DNA from 2 places in the Turicibacter sp. KK003 genome. Region 1 is predicted to be linked to the other one. Evidence: predicted binding sites of a transcription regulator. Region 1 holds the regulator's gene; the other holds the start of a gene.
The links. The regulator Rex, encoded in region 1, represses fermentation and respiration genes when NADH is low (regulators of the CRP and FNR family bind a similar motif). The targets are predictions, from matches to a motif close to GTGAANNNNTTCAC.
Positions count from the first base shown of each region.

Region 2: a site for Rex is predicted at 7,636-7,649, ahead of adhE (bifunctional acetaldehyde-CoA/alcohol dehydrogenase). Genes of this name have one in related genera too.

Region 1 is NZ_CP142738.1:2,220,767-2,231,458, reverse strand. Features, by position in the region: gene tsaD (tRNA (adenosine(37)-N6)-threonylcarbamoyltransferase complex transferase subunit TsaD) at 1-199, shown strand, start outside; gene VXM77_RS10780 (GNAT family protein) at 450-1,412, opposite strand; gene VXM77_RS10775 (ABC-F family ATP-binding cassette domain-containing protein) at 1,483-3,399, opposite strand; gene VXM77_RS10770 (redox-sensing transcriptional repressor Rex) at 3,598-4,284, shown strand; gene VXM77_RS10765 (ECF transporter S component) at 4,476-5,105, shown strand; gene coaBC (bifunctional phosphopantothenoylcysteine decarboxylase/phosphopantothenate--cysteine ligase CoaBC) at 5,106-6,317, shown strand; gene VXM77_RS10755 (type III pantothenate kinase) at 6,311-7,084, shown strand; gene VXM77_RS10750 (co-chaperone GroES) at 7,313-7,600, shown strand; gene groL (chaperonin GroEL) at 7,640-9,259, shown strand; gene acpS (holo-ACP synthase) at 9,328-9,669, shown strand; gene VXM77_RS10735 (outer membrane lipoprotein carrier protein LolA) at 9,910-10,692, shown strand, end outside.
Region 2 is NZ_CP142738.1:1,704,333-1,715,024, reverse strand. Features, by position in the region: gene tyrS (tyrosine--tRNA ligase) at 1-512, shown strand, start outside; gene rpsD (30S ribosomal protein S4) at 603-1,202, opposite strand; gene VXM77_RS08440 (septation ring formation regulator EzrA) at 1,859-3,586, shown strand; gene tnpA (IS200/IS605 family transposase) at 3,795-4,250, shown strand; gene VXM77_RS08430 (cysteine desulfurase family protein) at 4,792-5,925, shown strand; gene thiI (tRNA uracil 4-sulfurtransferase ThiI) at 5,972-7,201, shown strand; gene adhE (bifunctional acetaldehyde-CoA/alcohol dehydrogenase) at 7,670-10,267, shown strand.

The DNA of each region.
Region 1 (10,692 bases):
GGCAAACAAAGGATTGCGACACGCACTTGAAAATGCGGTTAAGGCACAGGGGCAATTCAAACTAACAATTCCACCGCTTTCGTTGTGTACCGATAATGCTGCAATGATTGGAGCCGCTGGAACACAGGCTTATTTAAGAGGTCATCGTAGTAATATGGAGATGAATGGGCAATCAGGTATGGAATTAAAATCTATTTAAAGGAATAAAAAAACGGACGACATTGGTCCGTTTTTTTATATAAAAGACATCGTCTAAGATTTTGATCAAGATGATTGTCTGACATCTCTACCGCCTAATGATTAGTACCCAAAGTAGGTAATAAAAGATGAAGGAGCCTTTTCTTTATATAGAGTTGATTCGTTTAATAGTTAGCTCTATTAATTAAGTCATCTTATAAATCATGACGATCTCATCCCCATTGAGCTATATTTATCAATAAGGAGAAACACTATAATTGAGCAATTATTTTTTGCGTATATTCTAATCTTTCTAACCCCATTTGTTTTCCTATGGAAGTGAAAAATTGAAAATCGCCCTCTATTATTTTATGAATGAGACTAGAATTTAATCCTTCTGTTGAAATGACTTTCATGAGGGTAGAGGCGCTAATCTGTTCAATATAATAAAGATCATGGATTATTTTTTCTTCCTCTGTAAGAGGTGTGGATAACTGTCGAGCTAAGCTATGTAATGCCTCGTTAATTTCTTTAGCAGACCAATTTAGATCGTTTAATTTAATTAGGGTTTCATGAATAAACTTACTATTAGTTTGTAGTTTTTCAAGTAATCCACAGAATGTTGCTAGAAAGTATAATTTTGAAGTATTTAACTGCTCGGGATTAAAAAATCCAAGATGGTTTATGATAGAGTAAAGCGATTCAGGATTGTGATAATGTGGAAGTGCATAATCGAGGTAGTCCTGTAACTGTCTGCTTGGTTCTTTTTTTATTTGTCCATATAGATGTATATCTTCATATGACCCTTTGTTGTAAAATGCTTGTTGTCGAATGCCTTCATGCCTAAATCCTATTTCCGTTAAAAATTGATGGTGTATAGGTTTTAAGAGGGGAGTCTCAATTTCGATTCGATGAATGTCCTCTTCAAATAGTTGGGTGATTAGTCGTGTTAAGACCCTCTTCATTTCTATGTAGGAATGTTCTAAATCGAGTTCGAATTCTAAACGAAGACAGCGGTTATCTTGATTTGAGCGATCAAGTTGAAGTATACCTTGTATTTGATTTTCTATACTTTTAAGTAAGTATGATGTCGAATTTTCAGGGTTATCCCCAGATTGAATGACACAATCAAAATCAGGAGAGATTGTCTGACAATGATTATCATTTTTCCATTGACTCCATTGTTGATAAGTTAAAAATGCCTTCTTGTGAATAGTTATTTCTTTAGCTTCCATGCCTGTCCTCCTGTAGATAAGATGATTCATTATATGAAAAAACTCTATCTCATATGAGATAGGGTTTTTATTAATCTATTTGTGCTAGTGATTCCCAGGTGTCCATAGCTTCTAAAAGAAGTTCCTCCAATTCTTCAATACGAGATTGGACTAGAGCCGATTTTTGCGAATCTAAGTAAACTTCTTCTTGGAAGAGCTCAGCCTTTTTGTAAGCCAGTTCTTCTTCATACGCATTTATTTTATTTTCAATGTCTTCTAATTGTCGTTTACGTTGTTGTTCTAATCGTCGTTGTTCCTTTTGTTTTTGATAGTCGGTAATGCTATTTGTTGAACTGTTCGCCATTTCATTTTGTTGAGACGCCATTTGTTCATTAATCAGACGTTTCTTTTCGATATAGTCAGAATAGTTTCCTAGATAAGAGACGACCCCATGTGGCGTTACTTCTAAAATACGTGTAGCAATTTTATCGATAAAGTAACGATCATGTGAAATGAAAAAGAGTGTACCTTCATAATCTTCGAGGGAAAGTTCTAACATTTCTTTGCTATCGATATCAAGGTGGTTAGTTGGCTCATCTAAAAGTAAGAAGTTATTTCTTTGGAGCATGAGTTTACATAGGGTAAGACGGACTTTTTCTCCACCCGAGAGTTGGTGCACTGTTTTAAATACATCATCACCGGTGAATAAAAAGTTTCCAAGTAGAGTTCGAATATCTTTTTCTAGTCTATTCGGGAAAACGTTCCAAACCTCATTTAGTACTGTATTATTTGAGGTTAAATTAGCCTGCTCTTGATCAAAGTATCCCATATCAAGGCTTTTTCCGTAGAAAATATCACCTTCTAGTGGTGGAAGGTCCCCGGCGATTGTTTTTAAGATTGTAGATTTTCCAATTCCATTGGGTCCGATGAGAGCCACGCGTTCAAGGCGATTGATATGGAAATCCAAATGATCTGAGATTGGCTTATTATCATCATATCCAACGGCTACATTTTCTACCTTGAGAACATCGTTTCCACTACGACGATCGATTTCAAAGGTAATCCCTATAGACTTATCATTTAATTTAGGCATTTCGATTCGTTCCATTTTATCTAGGAGCTTTCTACGCGATTGAGCTCTTTTAGTTGTTGAGGCACGAACTATATTTCGGCTAATAAAGTCTTCCATCTTCGAGATTTCTTTTTGTTGCTTTTCATATTGTTTCATTAAGGCAGCGTAGGAAATGGCCTTTTGATCCATATAGTCTGAGTAATTCCCCTTATACTTTGTACATTTACGGTACTCAATTTCATAGACGGTTGTGGCTATCTGGTCAAGGAAGTATCTATCATGGGAAACAATAACAACAGCACCTGGGTATTTTTTTAAATAACCTTCAAGCCATTCAATGGTATCAATATCTAAATGGTTGGTTGGTTCATCGAGAATTAAAAGATCAGGTTTTTGAAGTAATAATTTAGCGAGTGCTAATCTCGTTTTTTGTCCTCCACTGAGGTTAGAAATTTTTTGGTCGAATCCGATTTCGTTAAATTTAAAACGATTTAAAATATTATTAATTTCTGATTCATAAGTATACCCACTCATTAATTCAAATTGATGGTTTAATTGTTGATATTGATCAATAATTTTTAGATAGTTCTCGCTCGTTGGATCTTCTTCAGCCATTTTTAAACTTAGTGCTTCTAATTGACCTTTAAGCATAATTGTTTTTTGGAAAACCTTTAACATTTCATTATAAATGGTATCATTTGAATTGATATGGCTAGATTGCGCAAAATATCCGAGGATGACGCTTTGCGGCTTATGGATTTCCCCACTATCATAGTCAATTTCATCTGCAATCATTTTTAGTAAGGTAGACTTTCCTGCCCCGTTACGCCCAACAACGGCAATGCGTTCCCCCTTTTTTACCTCAAATTGAACATTTTCAAGAATTGGGGTCCCCGAATAAAGTTTAGTTAGTTTACTTGTTTGTAATAAAATCATTTTGTTTCTCCTTTACTAACTTCTTAGAAGATTCACTCATTTAAGATAATATCTTAAGTATAATGCTTAAATCAGAGATAGGCAACGGAGTGCCTCAAATAATCTTTAAAATTTAACATATAGATGTTTTATTTGTGGATACTATTCACAATGATTTGTTTTCATGTTATTATTTAAATATGATAAAGGAGGTTTTGTATGCTATCAAATATACCAAACGCAACACTTAAACGATTAGCACTTTATCGTCGTTGTTTCGTAGAACTCGATGAGATGAGAGTGAGACGAATTCAATCGGGAGAGTTAAGTCAAAAAATAGGGATTGATTCTGCAACTATCCGACGTGATTTTTCATATTTAGGTGAATTAGGTCGCCAAGGTTATGGATACGAAGTACGTGTGGTATTAGAGGCATTTAATAATTTATTGAAACCAGGTGACGCGCAACGTTGTATTTTGATTGGGGTTGGAAACTTAGGGCGCGCTTTAGTAAAGTATTTTAGTTCGGATAAGTTTAAAAGACGATTATTTAGAACACCTGTTAATTTAGTCGCAGGATTTGATATAGATGAAAGTTTAGTGGGTCAGCATATTGGGGAGTTGCCGATCTATCATTTAGATAATTTATCTTCATACATTGAAGAGAATCATGTAACCTATGTGATTTTAGCGGTTCCACCATTTGTTGCTCAAAAAGTAGCGACTTCATTAGAGGGATTAGGTATTAAAGGAATTCTGAATCTTTCTTCAACTGTTATTAATGTGAGTGAGGATATCCTTGTTCATGAAGTTGATTTAAATATGGAGTTAGAAACGTTATTCTTTTATGTTTTTCAACGCGAACAGCTAAAAAATAAGTCGAATGAAAAATCTATTCTCATATGAGAATAGATTTTTTCTATTAATGGTAAATTGTTGCTATTATTCATAAAAATAGGTATAATTGTGGGCGATGAGAATGTTAGCGGTTGTTAATGGTGATTATTTTGACATCAATTAAGAAGAAGCTAACGTTTTTCATACGATTATTCGAGACGTTGCATCTAAAGGAGAGCGACAGTGGAGGAGAAGATAAGATGAATCAGGCAAGAAAGAGAATGAAGTTTTTAATTTTAGTAACTATGTTTTGCAGTATCCAGGTTATTTTAATGTTAACCCCGCTTGGGTATATTCCTTTAGGACTTGTACGTGCTACAACGATGCATATTCCTGTTATTTTAGCTGGAATTTTGTTAGGCATAAAAGGTGGGGCTATAACAGGTTTAGTTTTTGGGGTAAGTAGTGTCGTTATTAATACATTGACGCCTACGATTACGTCTTTTGTGTTTACTCCTTTTTATTCATTGGGCGATTATAGCGGAAATTTTTGGAGTCTTGTGATTGCGATTGTGCCGCGCGTATTACTGGGTGTTTTAGCTGCGATAATCTATCAATTATTTAAACATAAGGGCAATAAATTATCCGTTATCGGAAGTAGTTTTACGGCATTAGTGTGCACAATTATTCATTCTATTTTAGTATTAGGCATGATTTATGTATTTTTTGGCCCAAGCTATGCGTCGGCAAAGGGTGTTGAAGTTTCAGCATTGTTTGGTTTATTATTAGGTGTTATTACAACAAATAGTTTATTAGAAGCTATTTTAGCGGTTGTTATCGTGGCACCACTAACTAAGGTTTTAGAACCTATAACTAAGAAGGTGATGTAAATGGAAAAAAAAACAGTAGTCATTGGAATCTGTGGGGGGATTGCCGCTTATAAGACTGCACAGTTAGCGAGTAATTTATATAAAAAGGGCTATGATGTCCATGTGATTATGACAAAAAATGCAACGGAGTTTATTACTCCGATGACGTTTGAAACGTTAACGCATAATCGGGTATCAGTAGGAACATTTGATCGAAATTTTCAGTATGACGTTAACCACATTTCATTGGCTAAACGTGCGGATGTATTTGTCTTAGCACCTGCATCAGCCAATTGTATTGCGAAGATTGCCCATGGAATTGCTGATGATATGTTAACAACAACTTTTTTAGCTGCCAATTGTCCTAAATTAATTGCTCCGGCAATGAATACAGGGATGTTGAATAACCCAATTACTCAACGTAATATCCAGCAATGTAGGGAATTTGGGATGACTATTATTGAATCTGCTAGTGGTTACTTAGCTTGTGGAGATGTCGGAAAAGGTCGCCTGGCAGAAATTGAAGATATTGAGGATGCCATTGAGTGTTTATTGATTAAGGATAAGCCTTTAGCTGGGATTAAGGTTGTTGTGACGGCCGGGCCTACACAGGAGGATATTGATCCTGTACGATTTATAACGAATCATTCTAGTGGTAAAATGGGGTACGCCTTAGCGAGAGCCGCACGTAATTTAGGTGCTGAGGTGACGCTTATAACGGGGCCTACTTCTTTGAGAAAACCTGTTTTTATGACGATTATCGAAGTAAGAACAGCAGATGAAATGTTTCAGGAAGTATCTGGATTAAAAGATCAGTATGATATTTTAATTAAATCTGCCGCAGTCTCTGATTATAGGGCCTCTTTTGTGAATCCACATAAGTTAAAGAAACAAAGTCAACAGACGACACTTGATTTAGTCATGAACAAAGATATTTTATTAGCTATGGGGAAAGAAAAAAAAGATAGCCAAGTGATATGTGGATTTGCAATGGAAACTGAAAATTTAGAAGAAAACGCCACTAAAAAATTGTTAGGTAAAAATGCGGATTTAATCGTTGCCAACCAATTAAATGAAGAATTTGCAGGTTTTAAGGGGGATACAAATGTGGTGACGCTTATTCAAAGAAATGGAATCGTGAAATTGAATAAGATGTCTAAGGAAGCCCTCGGATATGAAATTATGGAACAGTTATTGAAGATTTTAATAAAGAAAAGGGGAACAATATGTTAATCGTTATTGATGTCGGAAATACTAACATTACGTTAGGGGTATATGATAAAGACGATTTAATTGCTACATTTCGTTTAACAACTAAATTACAAAGAACATCTGATGAGTTTGGAATTACGTTATTTTCTTTTCTTCAAACAAAGGATATTAATCCCCAAGCGGTAGAGGCTGTTTTAATTTCGAGTGTAGTTCCTAAAATTATGCATTCATTAACTAATGCTATTCGTAAATATTTTAATATTGAACCAATGATTGTAGGGCCTGGAATTAAGACTGGAATTAGTGTTAGAACGGAAAATCCTCGTGAAGTTGGGGCGGATCGTATTGTAGATATTGCGGCTGCTTATTATATTTATGGAGGCCCTGCGCTTGTTATTGACTTTGGAACTGCCACAACTTATGATTATGTAAATGAGAACGGGGAGTTTGAATTTGGAGTAACTTCTCCAGGGATTGAAATTTCGGCACAGGCGCTATGGACGCAGGCAGCTAAATTACCAGAGATTGAAATTAAGAAGCCAGAAACGATTATGTGCCGTAATACGATTACTAGTATGCAAGGTGGTTTGGTTTACGGTTACATTGGCCAAACAGAATATATTATTAAGAAGGTAAAAGAGGCAGTTGGAAAGGATATCAAAGTAGTGGCCACAGGGGGATTGGGGCGCATTATATATAACGAAACTGATATGATTGATGTTTATGATCCAGATCTTGCATTTAAAGGAATGAGAATCATTTATCATAAAAATAAAGGCGGATTTTAAACCTTTTAAAAAATAGGGACCAAGTGCCACACTTGGTCTTTTTTTATCATAAATAAAAGGCTCTCCCATGTATTTGGAATAAATAGATCTAAGAAGCATATTAATCAGTAGGTAGATAATAATAAAAAGGATTTTTTCTTAAAATTATTGCCATTATTTATTCATCTCTGTATAATTTATTTAATAGCACTCATTATAATAGAGTGATAAAAACGAGGAGGGAAAGACATGTTAAGACCATTAAACGATAATGTTGTTATCGAAATTGTTGAGCTTGAGAAGAAAACGGCAAGTGGGATCATTCTTTCAAAAGAGACTTCAAAGCCGAGTCACTCAGAGGGTGTTATCGTGGCCGTTGGGGAAGGAAAGTGTTTAGAGAATGGAACGCTTAAGACGCCTTCTGTTAGTGTAGGACAACGTGTCATTTATAATGGATTTGCGGGAACAAAAGTTTCCCATCAAGGAAAAGATTTAGTTATTTTATCATCGGATGATGTTTTAGCGGTTGTTGAGTAAGTTATAAATAGATATTAATATAAGGGAGGATTTTATAGTATGGCAAAAGAGATTTTATTTGCAGAAGATGCCCGCCGTGCAATGATTCGTGGTGTGGATAAGTTAGCTGATACGGTGAAGGTAACTTTAGGACCAAAGGGACGAAATGTTATTTTAGAACAAAAGTTTGGAACGCCCCAAATTATTAATGATGGTGTCTCAATAGCTAAGGAAATTGAGTTAGAGGATAAATTTGAAAATATGGGAGCTAGATTAGTTGCTCAAGTTGCAAGTCGAACAAATGATGTTGCGGGTGATGGAACGACAACAGCGACAGTTTTAGCACAGGCGATGATTAGGGAAGGAAATAAAAATATTGTGGCTGGAGCCAATCCAATAACGATTCGCCGTGGAATTGAGCGTGCCGTGAAAGTAGCGGTAGAAGCATTAAAGGCTAATTCAAAACCAATTGAAGGCAAAGAATCAATTGCTAACGTAGCAGCTATTTCAGCAGCAGATGAGGAAATCGGTAAACTGATTGCTGAGGCAATGGAGCGAGTTGGAAATGATGGTGTTATTACACTTGAAGAGTCAAAAGGTTTTGAAACGACAATGGATATTGTTGAGGGGATGCAGTTTGACCGCGGATACTTATCTTCTTATATGGTGACTGATACGGATAAAATGGAAGCCGTTTTGGATAATCCCTATATTTTAGTAACCGACTCTAAGGTAGGTACTTTACAGGATATTTTACCTATTCTTGAACAATTGGTTCAAACAGGACGTCCAATGGTCATTGTAGCAGACGATATTGAAAATGAGGCATTGGCAGCATTAGTTGTTAATAAGTTACGTGGAACATTTAATGTTGTAGCTGTTAAGGCTCCAGGTTTTGGTGATCGTCGCAAACGCATGTTAGAAGATATTGCTATTTTAACGGGTGCACAGTTAGTAACAGAAGAATTAGGATTAGAATTAAAAAATACAACGTTGGATCAGTGCGGACGTGCTGGACGAGTGATTGTAACCAAAGATCATACAACCGTTGTTGAAGGAACAGGTTCACAAATGGACATTAATGCTAGAATTGCTCAAATTCGCGCAGAACTTGAAAATACAACATCGGAGTTTGATAAAGAAAAATTATTAGAGCGTTTAGCGAAGTTAAGCGGTGGTGTGGCTGTTATTAAGGTTGGAGCCGCAACGGAAACGGAGCTTAAAGAAAGAAAATTACGCATTGAAGATGCCCTTAATGCAACTCGTGCAGCAGTTCAGGAAGGAATTGTCGCAGGTGGTGGAACAGCCTACATGAATATTTATAATGAGGTATCAAAAATTGAGGCATCAGGTGATGAAGCAACAGGAATTCAGATTGTATTGAAGGCATTAGAGGCTCCAGTTCGTCAGATTGCTGAAAATGCGGGAATTGAAGGATCTATTATTATTCATAAATTGAAAGAGTTAGAGGCCGGATATGGATATAATGCTGCGACAGATGAGTTTGTAGATATGTTTAAAACCGGTATTGTTGACCCAACGAAGGTGACTCGCTCAGCATTACAGAATGCAGCTAGTATTTCTGCTTCTTTCTTAACGGCTGAAGCAGCGGTTGTAGAAATTGAAAAACCTCAAGTTTCGCCGGCATCACCTGACATGAGCGGTATGGGAATGATGTAAAAAAAAATCTCTAGATTTTTCTAGAGATTTTTTTTATTATAAAGGAAAGAGGAAATGGAGGTTTTTTTATGAAGGGAATTGGTACTGATATCATTGAGATTAAAAGAATAAGTGAAGTGCGGCAAAAGGAACGATTTATTGATAAAATTTTAAGTGAGGAAGAAGTCACTTTGTATTCCCAATTTGTTAGTGAAAAGAGAAAAAATGAATTTATTGCAGGGAGATGGGCTGTTAAAGAGGCCTTATATAAGGCATTAGGGTCATTTTGCCACGGGAAAAAATATCAAGATTTTAGTATTGTCAATGATGAGACGGGGAAACCCTACTTATTAAAGCCAGTAATAGAAAATGTTCATCTTAGTATAAGTCATTGTGATCATTATGCGGTGGCTTTTGTTGTTTGGGAATAATTAAAATAGGAATCGTTTCAGGCAACTAATGACGATTCTAGACAATGTTAGTTGTCTGAAGGGCAACCTTTTCTAAAATGGAATAAATTTTGCGTAATAAAGATATAATTCTTATTTTATTTTAGGATAGGAGAGGTAAGTGTTTACTTCATCGATAAGTTTTTCTTTTAGTAAAGCATAAATTCAGTTGCTTCCTCATAGGATTAATTGAAATTGAACTTAATAAAGAGGTGGATAGCGATGAAGAAATTATGTTTAATGTTCACAGTAGTACTTACAGTGCTATTAACTGCATGTGGGGAAATGTCGCAGCAAGATGTTGTTGACAAATTAACTAGTAACGTAGAAGATGCTAAGTCTTATTATGCAACAGGGGTAATGGAAGTTGATAATAATGGACAAGTGTATCAGTACAACGTAGAAGTGGCTTATCAAAAAGATAACAAGTACAAAGTAACACTAAAAAATGAAACAACGAACAATGAGCAAATTATTTTAAAAAATGATGAGGGAGTTTTCGTTTTAACACCTGCATTAAATAAACAATTTAAATTCCAAAGTGATTGGCCATTATCAAGTTCACAAGTTTATTTATACCAATCATTAATTACGGATATTTTAAATGATGCAGAAGCTAAATTCGAGGCCACAGAGGATGCATATACATTCGAAACTAAAGCGAACTATCACGGAAATCGCGATTTAGTCTCTCAAAAAATTACTTTTGATAAAAAAGAATTAACACCAACAGAAGTTTATGTTTTAGATTCTAAAGGTGAGCCACGTATTTCAATGAAGTTTTCATCATTTGATTTTGATAAAAAGTTTAAAGATGGATATTTCGATTGCCAAAAAACAATGGAATATTCACAGGAAACAATGGGAGAGGGAGCTTTAGCAAATTTAGAAAGTGAACTCTATCCTGCTTATTTACCTGAAGGAACAACATTAGTTAATAAGCAAGCTATCGATATTCAAGATGGGGAGCGCGTGATTATGACATTTAGCGGGGATCAAGAGTTT
Region 2 (10,692 bases), 520 kb from region 1:
ATGAAATGTATCAGTTTTTAATTAATACGGCGGATGAAGATGCGATTAAATTCTTAAAATATTTTACTTTCTTATCACAGGAAGAAATTAATGCGATTGAAGAAGCATTTACAGCGGCACCACATGAACGTTTAGCACAAAAGGCATTAGCGAAAGAAGTGGTGACACTTGTTCACGGGTACGAGGCTTATGAGCAAGCTTTAAAAATTACTCAAGCATTATTTAGCGGGAATTTATCAGATCTATCAGCTGAAGAGATTGAAGTTGGGTTTAAAGATGTGCCTTCAGTTGAATTAGCAGAAGATTTAAACTTAGTTGATGCCCTTGTTTTTGCGAAAGCAGCAAGCTCAAAACGTGAATCACGTGAGTTCATTAATAATAACTCAATTTCTATTAACGGTGAAAAGGTGAAGGACTTAGACTATGTAGTTTCTAAAGAACAAGCCATTGGTGGTAAATTTACAGTTATTCGTCGTGGAAAGAAAAAATATTTCTTAATTAAACATGTTTAAAAGGAAAGATAAATTCTTTCCTTTTTTTATTGAATTGAATAAAAAAAAGACTTCGATTGCTCGAAGTCTTTTTTACCGTTAGATTAAAGATTAACGGCTGTAGAACTCTACGATTAAGTTTTCGTGGATATCAGCGAATACTTCAGAACGTTCTGGTAAACGTACGAATGTTCCAGTCATTGTAGCTTCATCGAATGATACGAAGTCTGGACGGTGAACAGTTCCTTCTAAAGCAGCTTTGATAATAGCTAAGTTAGCTGACTTTTCACGAACGCTGATTGTTTGTCCTGGTTTTACTGAGTAAGATGGGATATCAACGCGTTGTCCATCTACTAAGATGTGACCATGGTTAACTAACTGACGTGCTTGACGACGAGTGTTAGCTAATCCTAAACGGTATACTAAGTTATCAAGACGAGATTCTAATAAGTATAAGAAGTTCTCACCATGTTTACCTTGTAATTTACCAGCGCGGTCGTATGTACGACGGAATTGACGCTCAGTCATTCCATATGCATGACGTAATTTTTGTTTTTCTTGTAATTGTAATCCGTATTCAGAGATTTTTTTACGTGCTTGTCCGTGTTGCCCAGGTGCATAAGGGCGTTTTTGTAATTCTTTACCGTTTTCTAAGATTGAGTATCCTAAACGACGAGAAATTTTCCAGCTTGGTCCAGTATAACGAGCCATGCTATGACCTCCTTTTAATTTGTCAGAATTTTGATTTTGCATATCAAAAAAGGAGAAAATTTATCCGATACTATAAGTTAGATTAAAATCCCATATCCTCGCCTTTGCAGCCAAAAGGTTATACGATATGCCATCAATCCCTTTAAAGGGAATATTGAGGTTTAATCTAATCATCACAGTTAGATAAAAAGCTGCCTTTCATCAACGCACTCCAGTATAATATCAAGATTCAATATTATTGTCAACAAAAAATCAAAGTTCTAAACAATTTCTAAAAATTTCATCATAAATTCTATCAATTTGAATGGTTTCGACAATTAGTTGCAGAAAGTGTTGCTATAAATGTGTTTTAATGTCTTCAAGATGGAGATTGTGTTTTCCAAATCCCTCTTGTTTGGGGTATTTCGTGAAAGTTTTCTATCTTCGGGTCTAATATAAGAAGTGAAGATACCGAGGATGAGTCGACCTATAGGGGTTGGATAGGATAAGAAAAGCAATCATTTTCTTCATTTAGAAAAGAAAAAAATGAGAGGTTAATGATCAGTGTCGTTTCTTAAAAAGTCAGTAGAAAACCGTAGAAAGCATAGGATTTTTTATCAAATTATGATATGATTATTTAACAATAACTCATTTATAAAACATGGTGGGAGGATACTATGATAGATTTTAAATTACTTATTTTGATCCTAATGATTGTTATATTGGCCATTGTATTAATTTATTCAGTCATTATTGTCTCAAAGAAGAAGCAATATTATGCGAAAATTGATGATTTAGATTATATGAAACATGAGATTTCTAATCAGACCGTTCCATTTGAATTAGCCAAGCTTCGCAGTACTAAAAAGAGTGAGCGAATTGTCAAATTGGTTCAACAATGGGAACGTCGTTGGGGAAAATTAGAGTCAGATTTTATTATGGTAACCGAACAAATTATTTATACGGAGGAACTCGTTGCAGATAAAAGCTTCTCAGAAGCCGATGAGCAATTAATGGAGTTACAACAAACGCTTGATGGATTAAAAGAAGAAGTTGAACAATTAATTGAAGAAATTAAAGCGTTAAAGAAATCAGAGGAGCGTAATCGTTCAAATGTCATCGCTTTAAAAGACTCTTTTGAACAACTTAAATTTCGCTATGAAACGGAAGAGGAAAAATACTCTGATTTTAAAGAAGAAATGAAGACCTTATTTAAAGATGTTGAAGTTTTCTTTTTGAAATTTAATGAATGTATGGATGATTGCAACTATGATTTGGCAGATGAAACATTAGAATTAATTAAATCACATATCGAAACAATTACTTATATGTTTGAACGGGCGCCTCTTTACAAGGAAACATTGACAAATGAGTTAAAACCTTTATTAAGAGAAGTATTAAAAAGTTATGAAACGATTATTTCATCTGGAGTTTACCTCAAGCATTTACAGATAAAAGAAACGATCTCTTATTATCATGGTCAGTTAGAAGAGATTCCTCAGTGGATTAAACGTTTTGATTTTGAAAGAATTGAAGCGACGTTATTAGAGATTCATGATAATGCAAAGCAAATGATTGAATTTATGAAAAAAGAGTACGATCTTCAAACGACGATCAAAGAAATGGTCATGAAGATGAAGGTGACCATGCAACAGATTAAGGAGCAAGGAGAAACATTAAACGCTCGTTACGAAAATATAAAGGATAATTATCGTCTTCCAGAGGAGGAAGAGCAACAATTTAATTTACTTTTAAATGAGCTGAAAATTGTAAATAATGAGTTTACTTATTTACTGGGTCGAATAGAGGAAAATCAAACGGCTAATTCAACACTTGTTCGAGAACTCACATCAATGGGGCAACAAGGCATTGAATTAAAAGAGCAATTACGATTATTTGATGGTGAGATTGAAGGACTTTATGCAGGGGAAAAGGAATGTCGTCAAAAAGCGTTAATGTTGTTAAAGACGTTTAATCAGTTAAAAGGGATGTATCATCAAGTTCGTTTTCCAATTGAGAATGAAGAAACAGTAGAGCTAATTAAACGAGCGAATTTTTCTGTTCAATTGCTTTTTGATACGATCGGTCGTCTTCCGATTAATATTGCGGAAATTGATAAACAATTGACGCTTGTTCAGGCATCGATTGATGAGCTTTCAACGCGTGTAGAGACAGAGGTTTTAGAGGCACAACTTGCGGAACGATTAATGATTTATGGTCATCGATATATCGAGCGTGAGGGAATGTACGTCGTGGATTTGACCATTGCAGAGGATCAATTTCGTCAAGGAAATTATGCCACAGTTATAAAAAAAATGTATGAGTTATTAAAAGAGGTTGAGGGAGCATCCTTTGAAATAACATTTAAACAATTTAAACAACAAGTAAAAATGGGATTGGTTTAGGGGGAAAACTATCTATGTCGTTCGTTAACGAGTAGATAGTTTTTCTTTTTATTAGAGACTTTAGTCTGTTGAACACGCAAAGCGTGTGAAGCATAAAACCACCCGCTATGCGGGTGGCGAATAAAAGTTTATAACCCCATTAAAAAATCACCTTTTTTCCTATAATAGAGTTGTTTAAGCTACTATTTTAGAAGAGAAGGTGATTTTTATGGCGAATCAAACAAATAGTTTATCGCACACAAAATGGATGTGCAAATACCATATTGTGTTTACTCCTAAGTATAGACGAAAAATAATATATAATCAATATAAAACAAGTATAAGAGATATTTTAAAACAACTTTGTGCCTATAAAGGAGTTGAAATTATTGAAGGGCATTTAATGCCAGATCATGTCCATATGTTAGTAAGTATTCCACCTAAAATGAGTGTATCTAGTTTTATGGGATATTTGAAAGGAAAGAGTGCATTGATGATGTTTGATAAACATGCAAATTTGAAATACAAATTTGGAAATCGGCATTTTTGGGCAGAAGGATATTATGTCAGTACGGTTGGCCTAAATGAGGCAACGATAAGGAAATATATTCAGGATCAGGAAAAGCATGATATTGCGATGGATAAATTAAGTGTAAAAGAATATGAAGACCCCTTTAAGGGGTAGCCAGTAGAACGAGCACTCCTTTAGGGGTGAGCAAAGGTGGCAATGGCAAGTAGCTTGAACAAAGTGAAAGCTAGCGCCTTGAGACGCTAGCCGGTAATCAGGGCTTATAGCCCTGGAGAAAACTACCCGTTTGACGGGTAGTTTTTATTAGTAAAAGGTCCTTCTCTAAGCATTCACTTGAATTTAAAAGGAAAAAAATAATGATTTCAATGCAATAAGTGAAGTGAATTTTTTACAGATGCATATTATAATAGTAAGAGACCAACCATGCCTTTTTATATCAGGTGAATCGTAATTTTTTTGACATTTTTACGTCGAATTTCATATTTTATAGTGTAAGCAGATCATAAAACAACCATTTTGTATGTCATAAACTCAGAAAATATTGCGATTTGAGATTATATGCGTTATGTGGTATAATGTCGAAACAATAAGGTAGCACGTGAAGAGGTTATTGAATTCGTCTCATTTAAAAAAGAATTCATCCGAGTTAAAAAGTTTAAAATGGTTCTGAGATGTTTATGTCGGAAGGAGAATCAAAATGATTTATTTAGATAATAGTGCAACAACTCCTGTCGATCCAGAAGTATTAAAAGCCTTTGTAAAAGTTAATGAAAATTTTTGGGGAAATCCGAGTTCATTACATGCGTTTGGGGCGAGAGCCGAACAACTTCTTATTCAAGCAGAAAAACAAGTTCTAACGCTTTTAAACGCCAAAAACCATAAGGTTATTTTCAATTCTGGAGCAACAGAAAGTAACAACTTAGCGATTCGTGGGTTTTGTCATGCTTACAAAAAACGTGGGAACCATATTATTACCACTCCTATTGAGCACGCATCAGTTCATGAAACGATTGAGGAATTAGAGCAAGAAGGTTTCCGAGTCACTTATATTGACGTTACGGCAACGAAAGAGGGGATCCTTCAACAAATTCAAGAGGCGATTTGTGAAGATACGATTTTAATTTCATGTATGCATGTCAATAATGAAATGGGAATGATCCTCCCTATTTATGAAATTGGACAATTACTTAAAAAGTATCCAAAAGTTAAGTTTCATGTGGATGCTGTTCAAAGTATTGGGAAAATTCCTGTGGATATAGATAAAATGAATATTGACTTATTATCATTGTCTGCTCATAAGTTTCACGGTGTTAAAGGGTGTGGGGCTTTGATTATGAATCAATATTTAACTCTAGCTCCAGAAATTACAGGTGGGCATCAAATGTATGGCCTTCGTTCAGGAACGATCAACGTTGCTGGAGCTGTTTCTTTAGCCAAAGCATTACGATTAGTGATTGAGCCACTAGATAGTAATTATCGTCATGTTAAAAGTCTTTTTGACTACGCGATACAAGAATTAGAAAAAATAGACGGTGTTGTCATCAATAGTAACCGTGAAGAACAGACCCCATATATCATTAATTTTGCCGCAGTTCCAATTAAAGGGGAAACGTTAGTCCATGCGCTTGAAGAATACGACGTGTATATCTCTGCGAAGTCCGCTTGTTCTTCAAAATCGGCGGCTGCCTCAAGAATTTTGATGGCACTAGGAATTGGTGAAGACATCGCCTTAGAAAGTGTGCGAGTTAGTTTCTCTGATCGTTCTACTAAAGAAGATGTCGATCAGTTAATTAAAGCTTTAAAAGTAGTCATCGCTCAATTAAAATATTAATCATCTTAGCAAAATCATAGTTTTAGACGAGGAAGGAAATGATGAAATGATTTATGATCGTATTTTAGTCCGTTATGGTGAATTATCGATTAAAGGGAAAAATCGTAAGTATTTTAAAAATGCCTTACATAAAATAATTAGACGTAAATTAAGTGATTTGAAGCAATTAAAGTATGAAGTGACTCGTGATCGTTTTTATATTATTTTAAATGGGACAAATCCTGACCTTGTGACGGAGCAACTAGATAAAGTATTCGGATTACAATCATACAGTTTGACGGCACGTTGTGAAAATGATATTGATGCGATTAAAGCATTAGCTTTAGAGATCATTAATGAGCAACCAGCTGTTAAAACAACATTCAAGGTTGAAACTAAACGTTCAGATAAGCAATTTCCGATGCAATCGGGTGAAATTTCACGTGCAGTTGGTGCTCATCTTCTTATTAATACGTCTCATCTAAGTGTTGATGTGCATCATCCTGATATGACTGTTTTTGTAGAGGTTCGTCGCGAAGGAACATTTATTATGGCTGAACATATTAAAGGATTAGGTGGTTTCCCAGTAGGAATTAGCGGGAAAGGTCTTCTCATGATTTCAGGAGGAATTGATAGTCCTGTTGCCGGTTATTTAATGCAAAAACGCGGGGTTGAAGTAGAGGCCATTCACTTTGCTTCTCCACCTTATACATCTATTCGTTCAAAGCAAAAAGTTCTTGATTTAATGGAAAAAAATGCACATTATGCGCCTGAAGGTCGTATTGATGTACATATCGTTCCATTTACGCAATTACAAACCGCGATTTACGAGAACATTCCGAGCAGTTATACGATGACGGTTATGCGCCGTATGATGTATCGTATTGCTGAAGGAATTGCCAAAAAACGTGAAATTTTAGTTTTAGCAAATGGGGAAAGTTTAGGACAGGTAGCGTCTCAAACGTTGGCAAGCATGTATGCAATTAATGCCGTTACTAATATGCCGATTATTCGTCCAGTGGCCACCCTTGATAAAAATGAAATTATTGAAATTGCGAAAAAAATCGATACTTATGATATCTCAATTCGTCCATATGAAGATTGTTGTACGGTCTTTGTTCCTGAACATCCGGCGACAAATCCATCGCTTGAAAAGTGTGTGGAATTTGAACAAAACTTTGATTTTGACTCTCTTGTACAACAATGTATTGATCAAACAGAAATCATTACAGTGAGTGCAGGAGAAATGATTGAACTTGAAGATAATACAGCATGTGCACTGAATGATTTATTTTAAAAGGGCAGACAAATTCATTTAATACGAGTGAGTAGACGGGCAAGTCAGAATCCACGAGGTGAGTGGATTCCGACTTGCCTTTTTTATTTGCCGCTAGACGGTCATAACGAGTTGAACGTTTATGGAAAGGGAGTATCGTCTTAAGAATGACTCGCCTCTTACAGGATGGTGAGACCTACTTAAAAGCGATAAGGTTAGCCATCCATTAAGAGAGGATAATAAGGACCTAAACAGAGGGAGCGAATAAAGGGGGGAAATGAGTCATGAAGTGTCGGACGAAAAACAAGTTGAGCTAGGTTCTTCTAGTGTAAAATGGAAGGAGCGTAGTAATAAGCTAAGTGTCTAATTATTACTAATTTGTGAAAAAAATATAATTAAACCGCGTTTTTGTTAGACAAATAATTCACAATGTAGTATACTTAAGAGGAATCAAAGTGAATCTATTCACAATTTTGAGGAGGAGTCGGAATGACAAATAGAATTACAAATGTTGAGGAATTAATGTCAACTCTTGAAACGATGAGAGCTGCTCAACGTGAGTTTGCAACATTTACACAAGAACAAGTAGACGAATTATTTTACAAGGCGGCAATGGCAATCAATAATTTGCGCATTCCGTTAGCACAAATGGCAGTTGAAGAAACAGGAATGGGGTTAGTTGAGGATAAGATCATTAAGAATCACTATGCATCTGAGTACATCTATAATAAATATCGTGATGTAAAAACGTGTGGAGTGTTATCAGAGGACTTATCATTTGGAATTCAAAAAATTGCTGAACCAGTGGGGGTAATTGGTGCAGTCATCCCGACAACAAATCCAACGTCAACAGCATGTTTTAAATGTTTAATGGCGATTAAAACGCGTAACGCGATTGTTATTTCAGCCCATCCTCGTGCAAAAAATTGTACGAATTATACGGCTCAAGTGATTCGTGAAACAATTGAGGCAGCGGGGGCTCCAAAAGGATTAATCGCATGGATTGATGCGCCAAGTATTGAATTAACAAATACAGTAATGCGCGAAGTGGATCTGATTTTAGCAACAGGTGGTCCAGGAATGGTAAAATCAGCTTACTCTTCAGGAACGCCAGCTATTGGAGTAGGTGCAGGAAATACACCAGTTATTTTCCATAAAACATGTAATGTTCCAATGGCAGTAAACTCTTTACTACTTTCAAAAACGTTTGATTACGGTGTGATTTGTGCATCTGAGCAATCAATTATTGTTGATGAGGCAATTTATGAAGGTGTTAAATCGGAACTTAAAAAACGTGGGGCATTAATTTTAAATGATGAACAATTAGAGGCAGTTCGTCGTACGATTATTATCAATGGGGCATTAAATGCTAAAATTGTAGGACAACCTGCTTATAAAATTGCTGAATTAGCTGGATTTGAAGTTCCAAAGGATACTAAAATCTTAGTTGGTGAAGTAACGGATACCTCTTTAGAAGAACCTTTTGCTCATGAAAAATTGTCTGTTGTTTTAGCAATGTACAAATCTTCAAATCATGAAGAAGCAGTAGAAATGGCCGAAACATTAGTGAACCATAGTGGATTAGGACATACGTCGGCTATTTATGCGGATGAATTACGTGCGAAAGCAGATATTGAAGCAATGATGTTACGTATGCGTACAACAACTGTTTTAATTAATCAACCGACGGCACACGGAGGAATTGGAGATATCTTCAACTTTGCTTTAGCCCCATCATTAACATTAGGTTGTGGATCTTGGGGAAATAACTCAGTATCAGAAAACGTTGGTCCGCAACATTTAATTAATATTAAGACAGTGGCTAAAAGGAGAGAAAATATGCTTTGGTTTAAAGTGCCAGCAAAAGTTTACTATAAATTTGGATGCTTACCAGTAGCATTAGAAGATTTAAAATTTGATGGGAAAAAACGAGCATTCATCGTAACGGATAAAGTATTATTTGATTTAGGATATACGAAACATGTGACAGATGAGTTAGATCGCTATAATATTCAATACACGATGTTTACTGATGTTCACCCAGATCCATTATTATCAGATGCTAAAAAAGGTGCCGAAGCAATGGCTAATTTCCAACCAGATGTAATCATTGCCCTAGGTGGAGGATCTGCGATGGATGCCGCTAAAATTATGTGGGTTTTATATGAACACCCACAAACAGATTTTGCTGATTTAGCGATGCGTTTCATGGATGTTCGCAAACGTATTTATCGTTTCCCTAAAATGGGACAAAAATCTAGCCTTGTATGTATTGCAACATCAGCAGGGACTGGATCAGAGGTTACGCCATTTGCCGTTATTACGGATGATGAAACAGGAATTAAGTATCCATTAGCGGATTATGAATTAACGCCAACGATGGCCATTGTTGACCCAGCTTTAATGTTATCAATGCCAAAAGGGTTATGTGCAGCTTCAGGGATTGATGTTTTAACACATGCTCTTGAATCTTTAGTAGCGACTGTTGCAACGGAATACACAATTCCATTATCACTCGAGTCTGCAAAATTAGTTTTTGAATATCTTCCAGAGTCTTACCATGGAGGAGCTGAGGCGAAGGTGGCAAAAGAAAGAATGGCCAATGCTTCATGTATGGCAGGAATGGCATTTTCTAATGCAATGTTAGGATTATGTCACTCAATGGCACATAAATTAGGAGCAAGATTCCATATTCCTCATGGAATTGCGAATGCCTTACTTATTAATGAAGTCATTAAATATAACGCGACAGATGCACCATTTAAACAAGGAACATTCCCACAATATGAAACACCTCAAGCAATTGAGCGTTATGCAAAAGCAGCAGATTATCTAGGATTAACAGGAAATACGGATGAAGAAAAAGTAGAAGCTTTAATTCGTAAAATTAACGAATTAAAACAAGAAATTAATATTCCGGCAAGCATTTCAGAATGTAATGTATCAGAAGAGGAGTTCTTAGCATCACTTGATAGCTTAGCTGTAGAAGCATTTGATGATCAATGTACAGCAGCAAATCCTCGCTATCCATTAATTCAAGATATCAAACAATTATATTTAAATGCTTTCTATGGAGAAGCAAAATAAGTTTTTTATTTTAAATTTCGCATACTTACTCTGACAAAAAAGGCGGTCTACCTTAGGGTGGATCGCCTTTTTATGTGGGAGAATGAGTCATTACAGAGGGAATTAATCAATGAAAGAAGACGCAAGGTGTGTTTGATTTATAATTTCAATCAATGGTAAACGATAAATGTTGTTTGCGAGTCAGACTTCACTATTTATTTTTAAGAGGGACAACGCGCCTTCAGTTCATTTCATGGCTTGGCGGTATAAAATGATTTTAATTTTAAGAGACATAGATATCCCTTTTTATACATTTTTTTATTAAAAAAAACATAAATCACAAAAAAACACAATTAGGGAAATAAAGGTAGTATAATGGAGGTAACAAGTTGATAGGCAAGATGAGAAGAGAGTCAGCATGAATAACTTGTCATTGGACCATGTAA